DNA from 2 places in the Rhodoferax sediminis genome. Region 1 is predicted to be linked to the other one. Evidence: riboswitches for the same ligand, from Rfam matches in the RefSeq annotation. Region 1 holds a riboswitch; the other holds the start of a gene.
What was found. Region 1 has a riboswitch for cobalamin ahead of EUB48_RS03105 (TonB-dependent receptor). Riboswitches for the same ligand answer to the same signal wherever they lie in the genome.

Region 1 (4,425 bases):
CGTCAGGGTCAGTGGTGCTGGCATGGGTGTCGTTGCTGCGCGGCTTGCCCTTCCAGTTGGCTTGGGTGTTGCGCCCGCTCGGCTCCCCGCCGTTGGCGTCGTCATTGCTGCCGTCCTTGGGCACGAAGCTCTTGTGGCTGGCCCACGCCTGGATCAGCGTGCCGTCCACCGAGAAGTGCTCTTTGGACAGCAACTGGCACTTGTCGGCCAAGGTCATGACCTCTGTGAAGAAGCTCTCCACCACCTCGTGTTCGAGCAAGCGGTCGCGGTTCTTGGAGAAGGTGGAGTGGTCCCAGACGGCGTCGTCGATGGCCAGACCGATGAACCAGCGGTACAGCAGGTTGTAGCGTACCTGCTCCATCAACTGGCGCTCGCTGCGCACCGAGAAGAAGATCTGGATGAGCATGGCCCGCAGCAACTTCTCCGGGGCGATGGAGGCTCGGCCTGTGTCCGCGTAGATCAGGTTGAACAGGCCCCCCAGCCGTCCAAGCGCTTCGTTGACCAGCGTGCGCACTCCGCGCAGCGGATGATCCGCAGGAACAAAATCTTCCAGCTTGGCCACTGTGAACAGCGCTTCTTGCATTGCGTCTGATCCTCGCATCGCATTCTCTCCGTTATGAGCATGAACACAATATCGATAACGACCATCCCGCAGACGACGTTTACATGCGGGTAAATTTCAACAGCCTGTTAGGGCTCGATTCCCCGTGACGAGGCATAGTTCAACAGTGACGCCTGCAACTCCAGCATGTCGGGTTCTGGCAGAAGACAGCCCAACGGTGACTGGCCTCGACGCCCCCTTGGCACAAGGACGACTGGGGCACGGCTCAAGGGTGACGCCGTACCTGGTTCAAGCGTGACGCTACCAGGCCCACTCAGAACCATGGATCGCACTTTGCCACCCTGCCCCGGCGCTCTGTGACGCATAGACCTAAGGCATCTTCAGTTGATCGGTAAGCAAACGGTGATCCCATCTTGAGATAGACCCAGCAGTCGGGCATGGTGTGCACGATGAAGATCATGCACACCATGGCGAGCGAGGCGATCGCCGGGCGCCCCAAGCGGCGCTTCTACAGCCCAGAACTCAAGACGCAGGTCGTAGCGCAGTGCCAAACCGATGGCACGTCGGTCGCTGGCGTTGCGCTGGCCCACGGCATCAATGCCAATATTGTCCACCGCTGGCTTCGTGAGCATGCCCATGATGGGTTGTCGGTTGCGTCGCAGGGCTTTGTGCCACTAACCCTGCAGGCTGGCGCAGTTGAACCGTTTAGGACTACGGCCATGCCTGCAGAGATCAAACGCGACATCCGTATCGAAGTTCACCGTGGCACGGGCTCGGTGAGCGTGAACTGGCCGCTCGAAGGTGCTGAGTCCTGCGCGGCCTGGCTGCGCGACTGGCTGAGATGATCCGCATAGATACCGCGTGGCTTGCTTACGGCCCAGCGGCGGTACCAGATGCTGTTTGCCATTGAACGGCGGGGTCGGCCAGCGCAAGCTCTGGGGCATCGTGGGCCTGGCCAAGCGTTACCCCAATCGCTTCATCGACGCGGCCTGTGCGCAGGCCATAGAACACGGTGTGCTCAGCTACCGGCACGTCAAGGCGCTGACCGAGCGGCTGATGGCCAACGCCTTGGCCCCCCTGCAGGCCGGTGCCCCGACATCGTCGGCGTCAACGCTCACCCAGCAGCACGCGCTCATTCGCAGCGCACAGGAGTACGGCGATCTACCTGAATTGGGAAACACTGTTTTAGACTTTACAATTGCTGCGTTGGTGCTCGCGGTGTGGTTCACATGCCGCAGTTCAACGGGAAGCAGGAGGGTGCGCTGCCAACAGCAAACCTAACCTGCGCTGCCCCCGCAACGGTAAGCGGACGAATCCCTCCAGATTCGGTTTGCCGGTCACACAGCCACTGGGCGTCTTGAACACGCGCCTGGGAAGGCGACCCGCAAATTGCTCCGCCAGCCCGGATACCGGCCATCAAGGTGGCGGCCATGGCTCTTCGAGCTTTGCCGTCGTAACGCTCAAGCACTGGCGGGGACGCCGGTGAGGGCTTTTTTGCGGATTGTTCCCTTCATGAAAACCTGTATTTCCCGTGCGCGCCTTGCCGTGCTGCCGCTGGCGTTGACCGCCGCGTTTCCCGTGCTGGCGCAAAACCAGCCTGCCGCATCCCTGAATGAAACCATAGTCACGGCCACGCGCTTCGCCGAACCCGCCGAGTCTCTGCCGCTTGGCGTGAGCGTCATTACGGCCGATGAAATACGCGCATCCGGTACCACCACGGTGAATGAGGCGCTGATGCGGTTGCTGGGTGTCGTCGGGCGGCAGGACTTTTACGGCGGCGGCGATTACGCGCTGGATCTTCGAGGCTTTGGCATCACGGCCGATAGCAACCAGGTTGTGATGGTGGATGGAATGAAGATCAGCGAAGCCGACCTTGGCGGCACGCGCCTGGCCGGCATTCCCATCGATAGCGTGGAGCGCATCGAGGTGTTGCGCAGCAGTGGCGCCGTGCTGTATGGCGAAGGCGCTACCGGCGGGGTAATCCTGATCACGACCAAGGCAGGCGCCGGCAAGGCGCGCCACAACTCGGCGTCGGTCTATGCAGGGGCCGGCAGCTACGGGCTGCGGGAAGCGCGAGCCAATGCCACGGTGGCCGGCGGAGGATTCTCGCTCGACGTGTCCGGATTGAAACGCGACAGCGACAACCATCGGGACAACTTCCGCTCCAAAGTGGATGGCGCTTCGGTGACAGGGCAGTGGTCGAACGACTGGTTGCGCCTGGGCGCCCGCTACTCGCAAGATTCGCTCGATACGGGTTTGCCGGGCGCTCTCACCGCCGCGCAGTACGCGGCCGATCCAAAGCAAACCACGACGCCGAACGACCACGCCCACATCAGGAATACTCGCAACAGCATTTTCGCCGAAGCCATGCTTGGCAACTGGCAACTGGCGGCGGACGCAGGCTCGCGGCAAAAGAATCTTGTCAGTAGCCTCAGCGGTTTTCCTTTTGCCTACGACATCGACGCGAACAACTACTCGCTGCGCGCGCGCAACGAAGCCAGGCTCGGTGAGGTGAAAAATGCGCTGATACTGGGCACCGACTACAACGATTGGAGCCGTGACGTGCTGGGCGCCTTTGGCTCGGTGGCGCAGCAGTCATCGCGTGCATGGTACGTGAAAGACGACGTTACCTTGCCTGGCAGTGGCACGCGCCTGAGCGCGGGCTGGCGCACGGAACGCATTGCCAAGGACAGCACCAGCGCGGCGGCCGGACTGTCGGACCGGCAGCACGCCTGGGAGTTGGGCGTGAGTCAGCCGGTGGCGCAGGGCGTGACGGTGTATGGGCGCGCCGGACGGAGCTTTCGCCTGGCTAATGTGGACGAGTTCAGCTTCACCACGCCGGGAGTGATTCTGAAGCCGCAAACCTCGCGCGATCTGGAGTTGGGGACGCGTTGGGCCTACGAGGCAGGAAAGCTGGAAGCCCGGCTGTATCGGAGCATGCTTGAAAACGAAATTGGCTTTGATCCGAATGCGGCCGGACCTTTTGGCTTTGCGGGTGCCAACGTCAATTTCGATCCCACGCGCCGCCAGGGTCTGGAAATCGACGCCTCCCATGCGCTGACCAAGATGGTCGGGCTGCGTGTCGATGCAGCCGTACGCAAGGCGAACTTCCGTTCCGGTCCCTACGCGGGCAACGACGTTCCGCTGGTGCCGCAACGCACGCTGGCGGTACATGCCGATTGGACGCCGGCGGCGGGGCACCATATCACAGGCGGCGTGAACTGGGTATCCTCGCAACACCCCGATTTCGGCAACAGCTGCCGCATTCCGGCCTATGCCACCGTGGACCTGCGCTACGCCTACCAGTGGCAGCAGGTGGAGCTGTCGCTGGGGGTGGCCAATCTTTTTGACAGGAAGTATTACACCCAGGCATTCGGGTGCGCGGCGGGGGTGACCACCTCCATCTACCCAGAAGCTGGCCGTGCCATCACGGCTGCCATGCGCGTTCGGTTCTGAGTGGCCACAGGCCCAAAAAACACACAGGAGTTCGCCGAAATGCCTTCTGTATCCTGCCCCGCCATCCTGGTCGCGGCACCGGCATCCGGCCAGGGCAAGACCACGGTGGCCTGCGCGCTGGCGCGCTGGCACACGCGCCAGGGCCGGCGCGTGCGGGTGTTCAAGTGCGGGCCGGATTTTCTGGACCCGCACTGGCTGGCACTGGCCAGCGGCGCGCCGGTGCACCAACTCGACCTGTGGATGACCGGCGAGGCCGATTGCCGCCAGCGGCTGCACCAGGCGGCGCAGCAGGCCGACCTCCTCATCGTCGAAGGCGTGATGGGCCTGTTCGACGGCGCGCCGAGCGCGGCCGATCTGGCGCAGCGGTTTGATCTGCCGGTGCTGGCGGTGGTTGACGCCTCCGCTAT
Region 2 (4,425 bases), 1.2 Mb from region 1:
GGACCCGCATCCTGAACCGGGGTTCAGGTGGGCGAGGGCAGCCTGGTGTTGGGTTCATCTGACGCGAGATGATCACGCTCGCCAAGCGATATACCAAGCCCGAGCTCTAAGAGCATTGGTTCAAGGAAATTAAAGCCCGATACGCACCGCAGACAGTTTCATTGTAGGCGCAGACGCGCCATCGCGGTGAGTTGTCAGAGCAGTTGACCGTCGACCGACAGGGCGCTGTCCAGCCGCTCGATCAGGGCGTCCAGCCGGGGGTCCGCGCCGGCGCTTTCAACTCCAGGCGAGGTCGTGCCTGGCGTGGCGCTGGCCGATGCCTGTAGTGCCGCGGCGCTTTGCTGCGAGAATTCGGAGGCCAGGTTCAGCGCCGCCAGCACGGCAATGCGGTCGCGCGCCCTGACCTTGCCTGCATCGCGAATCTTGCACATGGCGGAGTCGACGCGTTCCACGGCATCGAGCAGGCTCGACTCGCCGCCTTCGGGGCAGCCCAGCAGGTAGCTTTGCCCCATGATCTGCACTTCGAGTTGCTTCATCCGGCATCCTTTTGGGTCGTGCCCGCGCCCGATTCCGGCAGGCGCTCGAGCAGCGCATCGACGCGCGCGCGCGCCGCGCTCAGGCGCGACTTCAGGGAGTCGCGCTCGCGCGTGAGGGTGTCCACTTGTTCGGTGAGCAAGGCATTCGTGCGCTGCAGTTCGCCGTAACGCATGAGCAGGCGCTCGACGCGCTCTGCAATCTGATCGATGGGGGTCGGATTTGCCATGGACTCTCTGGTGATTCAATACCAATTGTAGGGTTTGTGACAGTTTTAGACTTTACAATTACTGCGTTGGTGCTCGCGGTGTGGTTCACATGCCGCAGTTCAACGGGAAGCAGGAGGGTGCGCTGCCAACAGCAAACCTAACCTGCGCTGCCCCCGCAACGGTAAGCGGACGAATCCCTCCAGATTCGGTTTGCCGGTCACACAGCCACTGGGCGTCTTGAACACGCGCCTGGGAAGGCGACCCGCAACTTGCTCCGCCAGCCCGGATACCGGCCATCAAGGTGGCGGCCATGGCTCATCAAGCCTGGCTGCTTGTTACGCCCAAGCACTGGCGGGGACGCCGGTGAGGGCTTTTTTGCGGATCGTTCCCTTCATGAAAACCTGTCTTTCCCGTGCGCGCCTTGCCGTGCTGCCGCTGGCGTTGAGTGCCGCGATTCCCGTGCTGGCGCAAAACCAGTCTTCCTCTTCGCTACAGGAAACCGTGGTGACGGCGACGCGCGTGGCGCAACCGCTGGCCGACCTGGTGGCCGATGTCACGATCATCGACCACGACATCATTGAGCGCAGCGGCGCCACCGGCGTGGCCGATGTGCTGGCCCGCGTGCCGGGCATCGAGATCAGCCGCTCGGGCAATGTCGGCTCTCCTACGAGTGTGTTTCTGCGCGGCGCGGAATCGCGCTTTACGGCGGTGTTTATCGATGGCGTGCGCGTCGATTCTCAGTCCACCGGCGGCGCCGGCTGGGAGGCCATTCCGCTGGCCCAGATCGACCGCATCGAGGTGCTGCGCGGCCCGGCGGCTGCGGTGTATGGCTCCGACGCGATCGGCGGCGTAATTCAGCTGTTCACCCGCAAGGGAGAAGGCGCGTTCTCACCGTCGATCGGCATCGGATTCGGCACTTACAACACCAGGAAGGTCGATGCTTCGCTCAGCGGCGCCAGCGGGGCGTTCGATTACTCGCTCGGACTCGCCAGGGAAACCAGCACGGGTTTTGACTCGCAAACGGGCACGCCCCACAACCCGGACAACGACGGCTATCGCAGCGAGTCGGGGAACGCCAGGCTCGGCCTGCAGATCAACAAGACGCAGCGTGTGGACGTTACGGCGCTGGCGAGCGACGTGAATTCGCAATTCGATGCTTTTGGCTTCAACCCATCGAGCCCGGTGGACGACCACAGCCGGCACAAGCTGGACGCCATCGGCCTGAACTGGCTGTCGCAGTGGAGCGATGTGTACAGCACCAAACTGAGCGTGACCGATTCGCGTGATCATTACGAAACTACGCCGTCGCCCTACCTGGCCGAAACCCATTTGCGCGGCTATCTGTTCCAGAACGAGTTGCGGCTGGGCGAGCACCTGCTGACCGCGGCGCTGGAGCGCAAGGAGGACCACCTGGACAATGCCCCGATCGACGCCGATCGCTCGCAGAACGCGCTGGCGTTGGGCTACGGCTGGACGCACCGGCGGCACACGCTGCAGCTCAATGTGCGCCGCGACCAGGACAGCGCATTTGGCGGACGCACGACCGGCAGCGCCGCCTACGGTTTTGCCCTCACACCGCAATGGCGTGCCACCGCCTCGGCCGGCACGGCGTTCCGCGCGCCGACGCTGTACCAGCTGTTCAGCCAGTATGGCGTGCCGACCCTGCAGCCCGAAACCAGCCGCAACATGGAGCTCGGCGTGCGCTACGCGCAAGGCGCCGCCAGTTTCAGCGTCGTGGCGTACCGCAACCGGGTTGCCAATCTGATCAGCTTCGCGGCGCCCGGACCCTGTGCGTCCCCGTTCGGCTGTTACACCAACACCGCACAAGCCGAGTACTCGGGCGTGACGTTCTCGGGTGGCCAGCAATTCGGTTTGGTGAATGTTCATGCGTCGCTGGATCTGCAGGATCCGCGCGATCTGAGCACGGGCAATCTGTTGGCGCGGCGCGCGCGCCAGCACGGCACCCTGGGCGCCGATACCCATTTCGCCGCGTGGACCGTGGGCGCCGAAGCCCAGTTCTCCGGCCGGCGCTATGAAGATGCCGCCAACATGCAGCCCCTGGGCGGCTACGCCCTGGTCGGCCTGTACGCCAGCACCCACCTGAGCAAAGACTGGACGCTGCTTGCCCGCGTCGACAACCTGGCGGACAAGAACTACCAGCTCGCCAACACGTTCACCACTGCGGGGCGCACCTTCTACGCGAGTCTGCGGTGGGCGCCTCAGTGATGACGCCAGCGAGTCCATATGTCTGAGCCGGCGCGCTGTGCCGCCATCCTGGTCGCGGCACCGGCGTCCGGCCAGGGCAAGACCACGGTGGCCTGCGCGCTGGCGCGCTGGCACACGCGCCAGGGCCGGCGCGTGCGGGTGTTCAAGTGCGGGCCGGATTTTCTGGACCCGCACTGGCTGGCACTGGCCAGCGGCGCGCCGGTGCATCAACTCGACCTGTGGATGACCGGCGAGGCCGATTGCCGCCAACGCCTGCACCAGGCAGCGCAGCAGGCCGACCTCCTCATCGTCGAAGGCGTGATGGGCCTGTTCGACGGCGCGCCGAGCGCGGCCGATCTGGCGCAGCGGTTTGATCTGCCGGTGCTGGCGGTGGTTGACGCCTCCGCTATGGCGGGGACCTTTGGCGCGTTGGCGCTCGGTTTGCAGCATTACCGGGCTGGCTTGCGCTGGGCCGGTGTGTTGGCCAATAGGGTCGCCGGCGAGCGCCACGCCGACATGCTGCGGGCCAGCTTGCGCGAGCCAGCGCACTGGCTCGGGGCCTTGATGCGCAACCCGGCGCTCGCATTGCCGGAGCGGCACCTGGGACTGACAGTGGCCAGCGAGGTCGATGACGCCATGGCGCGGCTCGATGCAGCCGCCGACGCGCTGGCGGGCACGACGCTCACGCAGATGTCCGGCGCTGATTTGCAGCGCTGGGCCGTGTCGTTTGAGCCGGCCGCGAGTGCTGCCGCGCCAGCCACGGGCGCGCAGCCGTTGCTGGGCACCACGGTGGCGGTGGCGCGCGATGCGGCCTTCTGCTTTATCTACGCCGCCAACCTGGAGTGTCTGCAGGCGCTCGGCGCCAAGGTGGTGTTTTTCTCGCCGCTGGCGGACGCCGCACTGCCCGATTGCGACGCGGTGTGGCTGCCCGGCGGCTACCCGGAGCTGCATGCCGAGCAATTGGCGCGCAACCAGGGTCTACGCGATGGACTGGCCGCGCACGTGGCGCAGCACAAGCCCGTCTGGGCCGAGTGTGGTGGCATGATGGTGCTGTTCGATCAACTCGTGACAAAGGACGGCGAGACCCATGCCCAGTGGGGCCTGCTACCCGGCCGCATCACCATGCAACAACGTCTGGCCGCCCTCGGGCCGCAGCAGCTTGTGATTGACGGGCAGCTGCTGCGCGGCCACACCTTCCATTACTCGACCTGCGCCACGCCGCTGGCGGTCCGCACCCGCACTGCGCGGCCGGGCTGCGAGGCGGCGCCCGTCGCGGGCGAGGCCTTGTACGAAGCTGGCAGCCTCCGCGCCAGCTACTTCCATGCGTGGTTTGCGTCCAATCCACAGGCGGTGGCGGCCCTGTTCGCGCGCCGGACCGGTACTGGGGGAACTGTCTCATGAGTGCCTTGAATTTTGAGTTGCAGAACGGCCCGCAGCGCATTGTCTGCATGACCGAAGAGACCACCGAATGGCTTTA

Region 2: another riboswitch for cobalamin. It lies ahead of EUB48_RS08705 (TonB-dependent receptor domain-containing protein); the one in region 1 lies ahead of EUB48_RS03105 (TonB-dependent receptor).

Annotation. Positions count from the first base shown of each region.
Region 1 is NZ_CP035503.1:650,554-654,978, reverse strand. It holds gene EUB48_RS03120 (IS5 family transposase) at 1-601, opposite strand, end outside; gene tnpA (IS66-like element accessory protein TnpA) at 1,012-1,407, shown strand; partial or broken gene EUB48_RS03110 (IS21 family transposase) at 1,438-1,726, shown strand; cobalamin riboswitch at 1,753-1,994, shown strand; gene EUB48_RS03105 (TonB-dependent receptor) at 2,075-4,018, shown strand; gene EUB48_RS03100 (cobyrinic acid a,c-diamide synthase CobB) at 4,058-4,425, shown strand, end outside.
Region 2 is NZ_CP035503.1:1,806,360-1,810,784, forward strand. It holds gene EUB48_RS08695 (cell division protein ZapA) at 195-536, opposite strand; gene EUB48_RS08700 (cell division protein ZapB) at 533-763, opposite strand; cobalamin riboswitch at 814-1,055, shown strand; gene EUB48_RS08705 (TonB-dependent receptor domain-containing protein) at 1,137-2,969, shown strand; gene EUB48_RS08710 (cobyrinic acid a,c-diamide synthase CobB) at 2,988-4,349, shown strand; gene EUB48_RS08715 (ABC transporter substrate-binding protein) at 4,346-4,425, shown strand, end outside.